Regions from separate parts of the Flexivirga aerilata genome, predicted to be linked through region 2. Evidence: predicted binding sites of a transcription regulator. Region 2 holds the regulator's gene; each other region holds the start of a gene.
The links. The regulator LexA, encoded in region 2, represses DNA repair genes until DNA is damaged. The targets are predictions, from matches to a motif close to TCGAACANNTGTTCGA.
Positions count from the first base shown of each region.

Region 1: a site for LexA is predicted at 2,735-2,750, ahead of HJ588_RS02510 (HNH endonuclease signature motif containing protein). Genes of this name have one in related genera too.
Region 3: a site for LexA is predicted at 2,007-2,022, ahead of HJ588_RS14495 (HNH endonuclease signature motif containing protein). Genes of this name have one in related genera too.

Region 1 is NZ_JABENB010000001.1:527,399-532,072, reverse strand. Features, by position in the region: gene HJ588_RS02520 (FAD-binding dehydrogenase) at 1-1,229, shown strand, start outside; gene HJ588_RS02515 (NUDIX hydrolase) at 1,229-1,732, shown strand; gene HJ588_RS02510 (HNH endonuclease signature motif containing protein) at 2,758-4,536, shown strand.
Region 2 is NZ_JABENB010000001.1:2,094,687-2,099,360, reverse strand. Features, by position in the region: gene nrdR (transcriptional regulator NrdR) at 1-379, opposite strand, end outside; gene HJ588_RS09900 (LysM peptidoglycan-binding domain-containing protein) at 829-1,245, opposite strand; gene lexA (transcriptional repressor LexA) at 1,570-2,289, shown strand; gene HJ588_RS09890 (Sir2 family NAD-dependent protein deacetylase) at 2,336-3,178, opposite strand; gene HJ588_RS09885 (GOLPH3/VPS74 family protein) at 3,246-3,905, opposite strand; gene HJ588_RS09880 (LysR family transcriptional regulator) at 4,031-4,674, shown strand, end outside.
Region 3 is NZ_JABENB010000002.1:562,335-567,008, forward strand. Features, by position in the region: gene HJ588_RS14485 (YeiH family protein) at 1-298, shown strand, start outside; gene HJ588_RS14490 (N-acetylglucosamine kinase) at 437-1,555, opposite strand; gene HJ588_RS14495 (HNH endonuclease signature motif containing protein) at 2,030-3,805, shown strand; gene hemW (radical SAM family heme chaperone HemW) at 4,013-4,674, shown strand, end outside.

The DNA of each region.
Region 1 (4,674 bases), 1.6 Mb from region 2:
GCACGGGCGTGGTCAAGCCGTTCGCCGAGGCCGCGCTCGCCGCGGTCGAGACGGGGCACGTGCGCTTCCTGCACCGGCACCGGGTTGACGAGCTCGTCACCTCCGAAGGTGCAGTCGTGGGCGTGAGGGGACGAATCCTCAAGGAGGACAACGCTCCTCGCGGGGTTGCCAGCAACCGCGACGAAGTCGGGGATTTCGAAGTCACCGCGCAGGCGGTGGTGGTTACCAGCGGCGGGATCGGTGGCAACCACGAGCTCGTGCGCAAGTGGTGGCCGTCGCGTCTCGGTGCGGCGCCGCAGCAGATGATCACGGGAGTGCCGGCATACGTCGACGGCCGGATGATCGAGATCGCCGAGCGCGCCGGCGGGCGCACGGTCAACCGGGACCGCATGTGGCACTACGTCGAGGGCATCCGCAACTGGGACCCGGTGTGGCCGCAGCACGCGATCCGCATCCTGCCCGGGCCGTCGTCGATGTGGTTCGACGCGCTCGGCCGACGGCTGCCGCACCCTTACCTGCCCGGTTTCGACACTCTCGGGACGCTCCGATATCTGCGCACCACACCGGAACTCGCGCCGCACGACCACTCGTGGTTCGTCCTGACACAGAAGATCATCGAGAAGGAATTCGCACTCTCCGGGTCGGAGCAGAACCCGGACATCACCAACAAGGATCTCAAGCTGCTCGCCTCGCGGTTGCGCAAGGGAGCACCCGGCCCGGTCGAGGCGTTCAAGGAGCACGGCGCGGACTTCGTTGTCGCAGAGGATATTTCGGACCTCGTCGCGAAGATGAACGCACTCACCGACGAGCCGTTGCTCGACGCAGCGGAGATCGAACGCCAGATCGTGGCGCGCGATCGCGAGCTGGACAACCCCTTCACCAAGGACGCCCAGGTGACGGCGCTGCGCGGCGCGCGCCGCTACCGCGGCGACCGGCTGGTGCGGGTCGCGAAGCCGCACAAGATCCTCGACCCGGCCGCCGGTCCGCTGATCGGGGTCAAGCTGCACGTGCTGACCCGAAAGTCGTTGGGAGGCTTGCAAACCGACCTCCAGTCGCGGGTGCTGGATGCGTCCGGTGCACCGGTCGAAGGACTCTTCGCGGCCGGCGAGGCGGCCGGCTTCGGCGGTGGCGGGGTGCACGGTTACAACTCGCTCGAGGGGACCTTCCTCGGTGGCTGCATCTTCTCGGGCCGATCCGCGGGCCGGGCGGCCGCCGCCCAGGCGGGCTGATGTCGCACGCTCGTCCCGGTCCGCTGCGACGCCTCGGCCTCACCCTCTTCCGCTGGCTGCCGACCGGGCCGAGCTATCGACTGGTCCGGCTCACCACGCCGACGTTCAGCGTCGGGGCGATCGCCCTGATCGAGCACGACGGCGCGTTGCTCGCCCTTCGGCAGACGCACCGTCGCGGCGTCAGTCTGCCCGGCGGCCTGATCGAGCGCGGCGAACGTCCGGAGCAGGCCGTTGCCCGAGAAGTGTTGGAGGAGACCGGATTACGCATCGACCCGGGCGATGCCTTCGCGACCGTCTTCGAGCCGAAGCTGCGGCACATCGACGTCATCTTCCGCGTGCTGTGCGATCGCGAGCCCGACATCCGGGTGGCGAGCGAGGCGACCGACCATGAGTGGTTGCCGCTCGACGAGTGGTGGGACATCGACTCCGCAACCGCCCGGATCCTCGCCGCCGTGCGGGCGGCTCGTCATACGCCCGGGCCGGGACGGGTGCTCAGGGCCTGAGCTGGAGGGACATCGAAATGCACTGAGATCGGGTGGGTTTCGGCGCGAAGGCTGAGGAGCGACAGCTGGTTCGCGATCGAACAGATACAGCCCCTGATGGTGGTCGACTACGGCGAAGTCCCTTTGCGCTGGTCGAGTAGGGCGGAGGAGCGAAGTCGTTGAGGTTGGTTGTTGCTGGTCGAGTAGGGCGGAGGAGCGAAGCGGGGGAGCCCGTATCGAGACCACCCCGGGTCGTCCCGCTCGGTGATGGCGCCACGCACCTGATTGTGCTGTGCGACCCCGGGTGGGACCGCGGGACGAGGGACCGCCCTCGCGGCCTCACTCCGCTTTGCTCCGCTAGCGCTCCGCTTCGCTTCATAGGGCCGCTCACGCGGCCCCTCGCCCCGCTCGGTGATCTCGCCACTCACCTGATCGTGCCGACTGCGACCGAACAGGTGCAGTCCCCAGGCTGGTCGAGTAGGGCAAAGCATCGAAGCCCTTTTGTGGTGGTCGAGTAGGGGCGGAGGAGCGAAGCTGTTGAGGTTGGTTGTTGCTGGTCGAGTAGGGCGGAGGAGCGAAGCGGGGGAGCCCGTATCGAGACCACCCCGGGTCGTCCCGCTCGGTGATGGCGCCACGCACCTGATTGTGCTGTGCGACCCCGGGTGGGACCGCGGGACGAGGGACCGCCCTCGCGGCCTCACTCCGCTTCGCTCCGCTAGCGCTCCGCTTCGCTTCATAGGGCCGCTCACGCGGCCCCTCGCCCCGCTCGGTGATCTTGCTGCTCACCTGATCGTGCCGACTGTGACCGAACAGATACAGCCCCCTGACGCTGGTCGAGTAGGGCAAAGCAGCGAAGTCCCTTTCGGTGGTCGAGTAGGGCGGAGGAGCGAAGCGGGGGAGCCCGTATCGAGACCACCCACCCCGCCACGCAACACCATCCCACCCACCCTGACAACCTGCCGAATCCCACGAATCACACTGAAAACACTGAACATTCGGCACCTTGAACCCTTCCCAGTTCATTCGAACAGGTGTATGGTATTGGTATGTCGCACCTGCAGCGAGCACTCACCGATCAGGTGATCGCCGCTGCCACCACGAGAGAACTCCTGGAGGCAGCGCAGACGCTGCTGCGCGCCGCGTTCGACAAGGCCCGCGACGACACCGCCAGCGCACGAGGTGATGCGTCGGGTCTCTCAGACGACCAACTCCTCGACCAGGTGCTGGCCACGCAGCGGGTGCAGAACTCCGCCTGGGCCACCCAAACCCTGCGGCTGGAGCAACTCGCGCAGCGTGAATACGACAAGCACCCGGAAAGCCCGGACACCTGGACACCGTTGGAAGTCGGTGCCCGCCTGGGGTGGACCGACCGGCAAACCAGCGCCCGGCTGAGCCAAGCAGTCGACAGTGTCCGCTACACGCCGCTGCTGCTCGACCACGCCGGCACCGGCGAGCTGGAGTCGCGGAAGCTGGTGGCGGTCAGCGACGCCCTCGCCGACGCAATCCCCGCAACCGGCGCGTCCGATGCGCTGGAGGCATCGGACACATCTGATTGTCCGGCCGACCTCGCCGCAACCGTCGAGGCCGAGATCCTGGCCAGTGCCCCGGAGACATCCACCTCGACGAAACTGCGGCGGCGCACCCAACGCCTGTTGGTGCAGCACGCACCCGTCGCCGCCGATCAAGCCTCGGTTGCGCGGCGGCGGGACTGTACGAACGTGACCGTCGAACCGCACTGGGAGCCGGGCATGTCCATGCTCACTGCCGTCCTGCCGTCGTTGGATGCGGCGAAACTCATGGCCGCGGTCAACACCCACGCCCGCCAGCTGCACCAAGCAACCACCACCGCTAAGACCCTCGGCGAATGCCGCATCGACGCCCTGACGGACCTGCTCCTGTCGAACGCGCGCGTGACCACCGAACTGGTCCTGCACGTCCCCTTCCACACCGACACCGCCTCGTCCACAAACACGCCTCGGGGGAACGGCACTGGTGTCGGCGGGACCGGAGCGCACCGCCGCCACGGGGCGACGGACACAGGCGACGCGACGAGCACGGGGGACATGACCGGCAGGGGTGATGCGACAGGCGTGGGCGGTGGGGTCGGCGTGCTCGACCGGCCGAGCACCATCGACGACCCAGCAGCGAACGGCGCGGCACCCGGGGCCGTCGGCGCGTGGACGGCGAAGGTGCGACCGCCCGGTCCGCCGAAGGTCATCCTCCCCGTCAACCGGAGGGTCCTCGACCTCGGCAGCTACCGACCGATCAGCGAGGCCGAACGCCAACTCGAAGCGATGTTGTACGAAGCCGCACTCCGCACTGGCACCCGACCACCGCCCGAGCAGATCCGCTCCCAGCAGTTCACACCCAGTGAAGATCCCGCTCCCGCCGCGGACCCGGTGCGTTACCGACTCGGCGACGTCCAAGTCCCCGGTGTCGGCGTCATCCCAGCCACCGTGATCCGCGAACTGTCCGGCCTCCTCGGGGTGAAGTTCACCCGCGCCCTGGTGGATGCCGAGACCGGGACCGTCGCCGAAACCGGCACCCAGTCCTACGCCCCCGGTGCGCAGTTGGCGAGGTTCGTGCGAGCCCGCGACCAACACTGCCGGTTCCCCGGCTGTACCCGACCCGCGAGGCTCACCGACCTCGACCACGTCACCCCGTATCCGGACGGTCCGACCGCGGCCCACAATCTGCAGTGCCTGTGCCGGCACCACCACCGCGCCAAGCACGAAGCCGGCTGGACCGTCACCATGAGCGCCGACGGCACCTGCACCTGGACCAGCCCCGCCGGACACGTCTACACCACCCAACCCGCCGACTAAGGACCGCTGATCTCGATACGGCCTCGCCTAGCGGCTCGGCCTACTCGATCAGCACCCAACCCGCCGACTGAAGGACTGCTGATCTCGATACGGCCTCGCCTAGCGGCTCGGCCTACTCGATCCGCGTGGGGAAGCGGC
Region 2 (4,674 bases):
CGCTCGCGAACCGCAGGTAGGCCACCTCGTCGAGGCTGCGCAGCGGGCCGAGGATCGCCAGACCGACGTCGTGGGCGTCGATCTCGGCGGCACCCTGGGCCCGAATGGACTCCTCCACCTGCTGGGCGAGCAGGGCGAGGTCGTCCTCGCTGACCGGACGGCCCTGGCAGGCCTTGCGCACGCCGACCAGCACCTTGCCCCGGCTGAACGGCTCGCTCGCGCCGGAGCGCTTGACCACCGTCAGGCTGGCGGTCTCCATGGTGGAGAACCGCTTGCCGCAGTTGGGGCACTGCCGGCGACGCTTGATGCAGGTGCCGTCCTCACTGGTGCGACTGTCGACGACGCGGCTGTCGTCGTGCCGGCAGAACGGGCAGTGCATGGCGGTCCTCCTCGGAAGCTGTCGCGGGGTCGTGCAGGTGTGGCCATCCCGGCGATCAAGCACCGGAAAAACCCGCTCCCTGTGGATGAAGGTGTGGGTATCCGGTGGATGACTTGGGGATGACGTGTGGACTAGATGTGGATGAATCCCAACGATGTAACTACTAGATGTAGGGATGTTAGGCACCTGGACCACAAGCACGCAAGACGTCGGCGCGTCGCGTCGAATCTGCGCAGGTCAGCGGCCGATTGCGGGTGTGTCGTACGGCGTGTCGCGGGTCTCACCGGCTCGCAGTCGCCGCCGCAGCCGCACTTACCTGGCCACGCCGCACCTATCTGTCAACAACGGGCGGGCGCAGCACAATCCCGTGCTGCGCCCGCCCGTTCCATGAGCCCGGGACACGGTTGGACCCATGGCATGTGCTGCCGCCTCTCCGGCGGCAGAGTCGATCAGCGCGGCAGGCTGAGCCGCTGGCCGGCGTGGACCTGCAGCGAATTGAGGGAGTTGGCCTGCTGCACCTTGGTCACCGCGTCGCCCGTGGTCAGCTGCGGGTAGGCGCGATGGGCGACCTCGGACAGCGTCTGGCCCGGCTGGACCGTGACCGACGGCACGGCGGGCGCCGAGGGCGCCGCCCAGGCGCGGGCGACGAACGCCCCCGACAGGCAGAGGATCACGACCGCAGCCGCGACCAGCAGCCGGCGGCCGCGGGCGGTGAGGCGCACACCGATCTGCGCCGGCACCGCGCGCCGCTGCGGCACACCGGCCACGCTCGCCGTCGCACCGGCCCCGGTCGGCACCGACCGCAGGCGACGCCGCGGGCGCGGCGGGACGGTCGCCGGGATCTCCCACTGGGTGACTGCACTCATCTCTTCCTCCTGGACCATGGCCTTCGCCACTGCTGGCTGTTGCGAACGCGTGTGCGATAGGACCTCTGTACGATGTATAGCACGGACGTTCGACACTGTCGAGACACGCGTCGTACAGATGTTTGGCAACTGTGTCCGAACCCCATACTCTGGCTGCACGACGTTCTTCGCGAAGTTCTGGACGGGGTTCTGTACCAAGTTCTGCACGAAGATCAGACAAGCACCGACCACCGACAGCCCCTCGGCGGTCGCACGGGGATCGCGCCGAAACACTCCGAACGGCGCGGGTTTTCGTGGACACGGGGTCGATCAGGAGATGAGGCGATGGCGAAAGTTCACAAGCTGCCGGACCGGTCGGGTGAGAGCCTGACCACACGGCAGCGCAAGGTGCTCCAGGTGATCCGCAGCTCCGTCGCACGCCGCGGCTACCCGCCGAGCCTGCGCGAGATCGGCGACGCCGTCGGCCTCACCAGCCCCAGCTCGGTGGCACATCAGCTGACGATGCTCGAGCGCAAGGGTTATCTGCGCCGCGACCCCAACCGGCCGCGCGCCATCGAGGTCATCGACCCCGAGGCCGGTCGCGACGAGCGCGGCTACCGCGGTGGGTCGAGCGTGACCGCGGCCGACGAGACGAGCATCGACGAGACGGGCCTCGGCGACGAGCGCCCGTCGGCGTCATACGTGCCGGTCGTGGGCCGCATCGCCGCCGGCGGCCCGATCCTCGCCGAGGAGGTCGTCGAGGACGTCTTCCCGCTGCCCAAGCAGATCGTCGGCGAGGGCGACCTCTTCCTGCTCAAGGTGGTCGGCGACTCGATGGTGGATGCCGCGATCTGCGACGGCGACTGGGTCGTCGTGCGCCAGCAGCCGACCGCGAGCAACGGCGAGATCGTCGCCGCGATGCTCGACAACGAGGCGACGGTGAAGACCTTCAAGCGCACCCGCGGCAAGGTCTGGCTGCTGCCGCACAACGAGGCATACGAACCCATCGACGGCGACGACGCGACGATCCTCGGCAAGGTCACGGCGGTGCTGCGGCGGGTCTGAGCCGGCGCGAGTCACCAGCCCACCGCCCCCGCGCGCGTTCGGCGGTTCAGCCGGGCGCGCGGGCGAGGTCGGCCGCGAGAGCGGTCAGGGTGGCACCGAGCGGGGCGTCCACCCGCACGCTGACCTCGTCGTCGGTGGCGCGCGTCCACCCGTGCGTCACGATCGCCACCGGTATGCCGAGCCGAGCCGCGCGCCGGACGAATCGGTAGCCCGACATGACCGCGAGCGACGACCCGAGGACGAGCAACGAAGACGCGTTCTCGACATACGAAAAGCACTGTGCGACAAGGTCTTTAGCGACCGACTCGCCAAACATCACCACGTCCGGCTTGAGCAGATCCGATCCGCAGATGATGCAGTGCACGATGTGAAATCTGCTGATCAGCTCGTCGGCGATCGCGACGTCACCGTCCGGCCGCAGCGGGCCTTCCGCCGAGCGGTCGAAGTCAGGATTGGCGAGCGTCAGCCACTCGTCGACGGTCTCCCGGCGGTAGCGCTCCCCGCAGTGCATGCAGACGACATGGGTGAGGCTGCCGTGCAATTCGGCGACGCGGTCGGCGCCGGCGCTCTGGTGCAGCCCGTCGACGTTCTGGGTGATGATCGGCCCCAGTGCCCCGGCCCGCTGCAACTGCGCGAGGGCGACGTGCCCGGGGTTCGGCCGCGCCGCGGCGAAGCGCGGCCAACCGACATACGAACGCGCCCAATAGCGTTGGCGGGCAACCGGATCGGCGAGCAACTCCTGCGCCGTCATCGGCTGGAAGCGGCGATTGCCGTCCGGGCCGCGATAGTCCGGGATGCCGGACTCGGTCGACAGCCCCGCGCCGGTGAGAGCGACGACGCCGCCCGCGCGCAGCAGGTCGCGCAACGCGTCCGGGTCGGTGGTCACCACGCCTTCAAGCTCTCACATCGGGCGGAGGCGGAGATCTGCCGCCCCGGGGTCAGCCGGTCACGGCGGATCAGCTGTTCAGGGCGATGTTGGCCGCCACCGCCGAGGTCGCGAGTGCGGCGGACACTGCGTGCTGCGCGCTTCGGATCGCGGCCTCCGCGGCGCCGGCCGCCCAGTCCTGCGCTCCGACGGCCTTGGCGCGCTTCTTCAGCTCCCGGGCGGAGACGCCGAACTGCTCGGCGTAGTAGACGGTGGTCACTGCGTCTGCGGCGGTGAGCAGCGCGATCAGCGAGCCGCTGTGCAGGTCGGGCCGGGCGGTCCCGGCGAGCACCTGGCGGCCGGCGCGCAGCACCGCCTCCCGCCTCGCCGCGTCGACGACGGGATGCCTGGTCGGCCGCAGGAAGCCACCCAGGTCCCGGCGCACCGCGCCGTCGGCGACCAACCGGTCATAGACCCGGTCGGTCATCCCCTTGGCGAGCCTCGGCAGCACCTTCTCGGGCTTCTTGCCGGCACCCTGGGCGAAGATCGCGAGCGCATGATCGAGCAACGGGTCACCGCCCGGGCGCTCGTCGAGCACGACGAGCCGCGAGCCCTTGACCGCCACCCGCTGGTGGGCCGCGAGCTCGGTCAGCACCCCGCCGGCGAGCGCCAGGTCGAGCTGCGCACCACCGGCCAGGCGCTTGCCTGCGGGACTCGTCGCGGCGAGCAGGACTTCGCAGCAGATCAGCATGGTCCGACCGTATGCCGAAGACCCCCGTCATACATCAGCCCCGGGGCGGAGTTTCGCGCCCACCCCTTCGATTAGCGATCGACCGCAAGTGGCGATCATCAATAACATCGGGTTATTCTGGGGTCATGATTGATGCGGCAGGACTGCGGGTGATCAAGGCGATCCACGACGAGGGCAGCTTCACGGCGGCCGCCGCGTCGCTCGGCTACTCACAACCGGCGATCTCGCAGATGGTGCGCCGGCTCGAGGAGCGCACCGGCACCGTGCTCGTCGAGCGGCTCGGTCGCAACGTGCGGCTGACCGAGGCCGGGTCGGTGCTGGCACGGCATGCGGTGCCGGTGCTCTCGGCGCTGGACGCCGCGGAGTCCGAGGTCGCCGCCATCGCGGGACTGCGCGCGGGCCGGGTGCGGCTGATGGCGTTCCCCTCCTCCTCTTCGACGCTCGTGCCGCGAGCCCTCGCGCTGGTCAAGGAGCGATTCCCCGACGTGCACGTCAGCTTCACCGAGGCCGAGCCGCCCGAGTCGCTGGCCGCGCTGCGCTCCGGCGAGTGCGACGTCGCGGTCGCGTTCGCCTACGAGGGCACCGATCTCGCGCGCGGCGAGGAGGACCTCGACGCGTTCGTGACCCGCAAACTGCTCGACGACGAGGTGCGGCTCGCGGTGCCGATCGGCCACAAGCTCGCCAAGTCCAAGAAGGTCAAGCTCGCCGACCTCGCCGAGGAGCCCTGGATCGCCGGCTGTCCGCGATGTCGCGGCCACCTGCTGTCGCT
Region 3 (4,674 bases), on a different contig from region 2:
CGCGGCGCAAGGGGAGCAGGTGCGCATCCCCGTGCGCAAGATCGTGCCCGGCTTCCTGCTCGGCTTCCTTGCCGCCGCTGCGCTCAACTCGGCCGGCGCGATCCCGGCGGGCTGGCACGACGGGCTGACCCTCCTCGGGACCTTCCTGATCACCGTGGCGCTGACCGGCATCGGCCTCGGCCTGCGGCCCACCCAGTTGCGGAACGCGGGGCACCGGCCGTTGCTGCTCGGTGCGCTGTTGTGGGTGTGCGTCGCGGTCACCAGCCTGGGCTTGCAGGCGGTGACCGGGACGATCTGACCGGAGTGGGTGGCAGGGAGTGGGCGGTAGGCGCGGGTTGTGGTCGGGGGCGGCAGAGCGCGGGTTGTGGTCGGAGGGTGACAGGGCACGGGTGGTGCGAGGCGGGTAGTAGTCGCGGCTGGCCCTGGCGCCGGCTGGTCAGGTGGAGGTGCGGCCGGCCGGGGTTGGGCGAGAGTGTGCGCGAATTGCGGCCAGGGAGGCCGTGATTCGCCTATGCGAGGCCGCGCTGACGTCGTATCCGGCGGCGCGCAGACTCATGACGACGGCTCCCGTCATACCGTCGGCGACCGGGGTGAGTCCGGTCCAGCCGTGTTCGGTGAGCAGTGCCGAAAGTCGGTCCCGCAGTGCTTGCTGGTGGAAGAGCACGCTGCCGCCGACGACGAGTGCGGCCGGGTCCGGCGGTGCTCCGAGCGCGATCACCGTGCGCGCAAGTCCGGTGGCCGCCTCGTCGACGATGCGACGGGCGGTGTCGTCAGTTTCGCTGTGGGCGAAGGCAATCGGCGCGAACGTGGCGATGCCCGGCGCGCCGATTCGGTAGGTCGCGGTGACGAGCGCCTGCGCCGTCGCCTCGCGATCGGTGAGGTCGGTCGGCTGCCCGATGCCGGCCAGGACGGCGGTGGTCATGGACGTCGGCGCGCCGAAGCCGTCGATGTGGGCGGTGACTGCCCGCAGCACCCGGCGGGCGATCCAGAAGCCCGAGCCGACGTCACCGAGCAGCCAGCCGCGGCCGTCGACGGTGCGGGCCACCGCGCCGTCACGGACCGCTACGGCCGCCGCGCCGGTGCCGGACACCAGCGCGGCACCGTCCAGCTGATGGGTGCCGCTGGCGAAGATCGCCTCCAGGTCGCCGGCGATGGTGAGCTCGGCGGTCACGCCGAGGCGGGCGAGACCGCCCTCGACGCCGGGTGCCGCGGTGCGCGAGCCGGCCATCGCGGCGAGTGCGAAACCGACCTGCACCGGCTCCGCGCCGGCCTGCGACAGCGCCTCATCCGCAGCCGAATACATAGCATCGGCAACGGCATTCGCGCCGACCGCCGTCGGGTTGCCGGAGCCGGCGACGCCATAGCCGAAGCTTCGGCCGTCGCTGTCGTGCACGACCGCCCGGGTCGAGGTGCCGCCGGCGTCGATGGTGAGGAAGAGCGTGGTGTCCGGTCGGGCGTCCTCGGGCGCGTGGTCGCCGGGCGATGCCGTGCGGGTGGGGGACGGCGTGCGGGCAGGTGACGGCTGGCCGGCCTGCGCTGTCTGGCGGTCGGCCATGGTGCTCCTTCGGCGGTTGGTCGGTGGCGGCTCCGATGTTTGCACACGTCCCGCTGCGCGGGGTGGTGGACGTGCGGGTTGCGGGTGCACCGTGGCGCGGGGCGAGGGACCGCCTTCGCGGCCTCACTCCGCTTCGCTCCGCTAGCGCTCCGCTTCGCTTCATAGGGCCGCTCACGCGGCCCCTCGCCCCGCTCGGTGATCTCGCTGCTCACCTGATCGTGCTCCGTCCGCAACCTGGCGGCTGGGGTTCCGTTGGCGCTGGTGGAGTAGGACACGAGCAGCCCCTGATGGTGGTCGAGTAGGGCGGAGGAGCGAAGCGGGGGGAGCCCGTATCGAGACCACCCACCCCACCACGCAACACCATCCCACCGGCCACTGACAACCCTGTCGAATCTCACGAATCGCACTGGAAACAGACCGGATTCATCGCGTTCAACCCTTCCCACCCGATTCGAACAGGTGTATGGTTGTGGTATGTCGCACCTGCAGCAGACCCTCACCGATCAGGTGATCGCCGCTGCCACCACGAGCGAACTCCTGGAGGCGGCGCAGACGCTGCTGCGCGCAGCGTTCGACAAGACCCGCGACGACGCCGACCGCGGACGGGGCGAGGGGTCGGGTCTCTCAGACGACCAGCTGCTCGATCAGGTGCTCGCGACGCAGCAGGTGCAGAACTCTGCCTGGGCGACCCAAACCCTGCGGCTGGAGCAACTCGCGCAGCGTGAATACGACAAGCACCCGCACGACCCGGATATGTGGACGCCGTTGGAGGTGGGTGCCCGGTTGGGGTGGACCGACCGGCAAACCAGTCTGCGACTGACCCAGGCGGTTGAGAGTGTGCGTCACACGCCGCTGCTGCTCGACCGGGCCGGGACTGGGGAGTTGGAGGGACGGAAGGTGGTCGCGGTCAGCGACGCCCTCGCCGATGCGGCCGGCGCGTTGGACACGCCCGGCGAGTCGACGAAGGTCGCAGACGCGATCGAGGCCGACATCCTCGCCAGTGACCCGGAAGCATCCACATCGACCAAACTGCGGCGGCGCACCCAACGCCTCTTGGTGCAGCACGCACCCATCGCAGCCTCCCAAGCGGCAACGGCACGGCGGCGGGACTGCACGAACGTGACCGTCGAACCCCATTGGGAGCCGGGCATGTCCACCCTCACCGCCGTGCTCCCCTCCCTTGACGCCGCGAAACTCATGGCCGCGGTCAACACCCACGCCCGCCTGCTGCACGACTCGACTACTGACAGCAAGAGCCTCGGGGAATGCCGCGTCGACGCCCTGACCGACCTGCTGCTGTCGAACGCGCACGTGACGACCGAATTGGTGCTGCATGTCCCGTTCCACCCGGACACCGCCCGGTCCACCAACACGAGCCCGGGAAACGGCACTGGCGTTGGCGGGGCCGAAGCGCCTGGCCGCCACGGGGCGACGGGCACAGGCGACGCGACGGGCACGGGTGAGACGACCGGCCCAAGTAACGCGACGAGCACGAGCGACGCATCGGGCACGGGCACGGGCGGTGGGGTCGGTGTGCTGGACCGGTCGAGCCTCATTGACGACGCAGCAGCAACCGGCGCGACACCCGGGGCCGTCGGCGCGTGGACGGCGAAGGTGCGACCGCCCGGTCCGCCGAAGGTCATCCTCCCCGTCAACCGGAGGGTCCTCGACCTCGGCAGCTACCGACCGATCAGTGAGGCCGAACGCCAACTCCAAGCGATGTTGTACGAAGCCGCACTCCGCACTGGCACCCGACCACCGCCCGAGCAGATCCGCTCCCAGCAGTTCACACCCAGTGAAGATCCCGCTCCCGCCGCGGACCCGGTGCGTTACCGCCTCGGCGACGTCCAGGTGCCCGGCGTCGGCGTCATCCCCGCCGGCGTGATCCGGGAACTGTCCGGCCTACTTGGAGCGAAGTTCACCCGCGCCCTGGTGAATGCGGAAACCGGGACCGTTGCCGAAACCGGCTGCGAGACCTACACCCCGGGCGCCCGGTTGGCGCGGTTCGTGCGCGCCCGCGACCAGCACTGCCGGTTCCCCGGCTGCACCCGACCCGCGAAGCTCACCGACCTCGACCACGTCACCGCCTACCCGGATGGTCCGACCGCGGCCCACAACCTGCAGTGCCTGTGCCGGCATCACCACCGTGCCAAGCACGAAGCCGGCTGGACCGTGTCCATGACAACTGATGGCGTGTGCGCTTGGACCAGCCCCGCCGGACACACCTACACCACCCAACCCGCCGACTAAGACACAGCTGATCTCGATACGGCCTCGCATAGCGGCTCGTCCTACTCGATCAGCGTGAGCGAGGGCTCGGCCTACTCGATCAGCGTGAGGGAGGGCTCGGCCTACTCGAGCAGCGGGGCAAGCGGCGGCTCGGCCCCGACGGACTCCCGACGACCGTCACTCGAGCCGGCGCGTTGGCTGCCCACTCCGCGCCCGTAGGATTGTGCGGTGCCCAGCGCGTTGCCCGAGGGCGAAGCGGTGCCGGTCGACGGCGCGCTTCCGGCCCAGACCGCCACATCATTGTCGACGCGACAATTCGGCATCTACCTGCACGTGCCGTTCTGCCGAGTGCGTTGCGGCTATTGCGATTTCAACACCTACACGCTCGCCGAACTCGGCCCGCACGGCGCCGGGGTGAGCAGTTACGCCGACGCCGCGCTCGCCGAGCTGGCACTGGCCCGCGACGTCATCGAGCGCACCGGCGCCGCCTTGCCCGAGGTCAGCACCGTCTTCGTCGGAGGCGGGACGCCGACCATGCTCGCCGCCACCGACCTCGCCAGGATGCTCAGCGGGGTGCGCGACACCTTCGGTCTGCGACCGGACGCCGAGGTGACCACCGAGGCCAACCCGGACACGATCACCCCCCAAGTCGCCGAGACGCTCGCCGCGGGCGGGTTCACCCGCGTCAGCCTCGGCATGCAGTCGTCGGTGCCGCACGTCCTGCAGGTCCTCGAACGCACCCACGACCCCGCCGGGGTCGCCCGCGCGGTGCGCGCGGTCCGCGATGCCGGGATGCAGGTCAGCCTCGACCTCATCTACGGCACGCCGGGGGAGACCCACGACGACTGGCGCCGCAGCATCGACGACGCGATCGCCCTCGCGCCCGACCA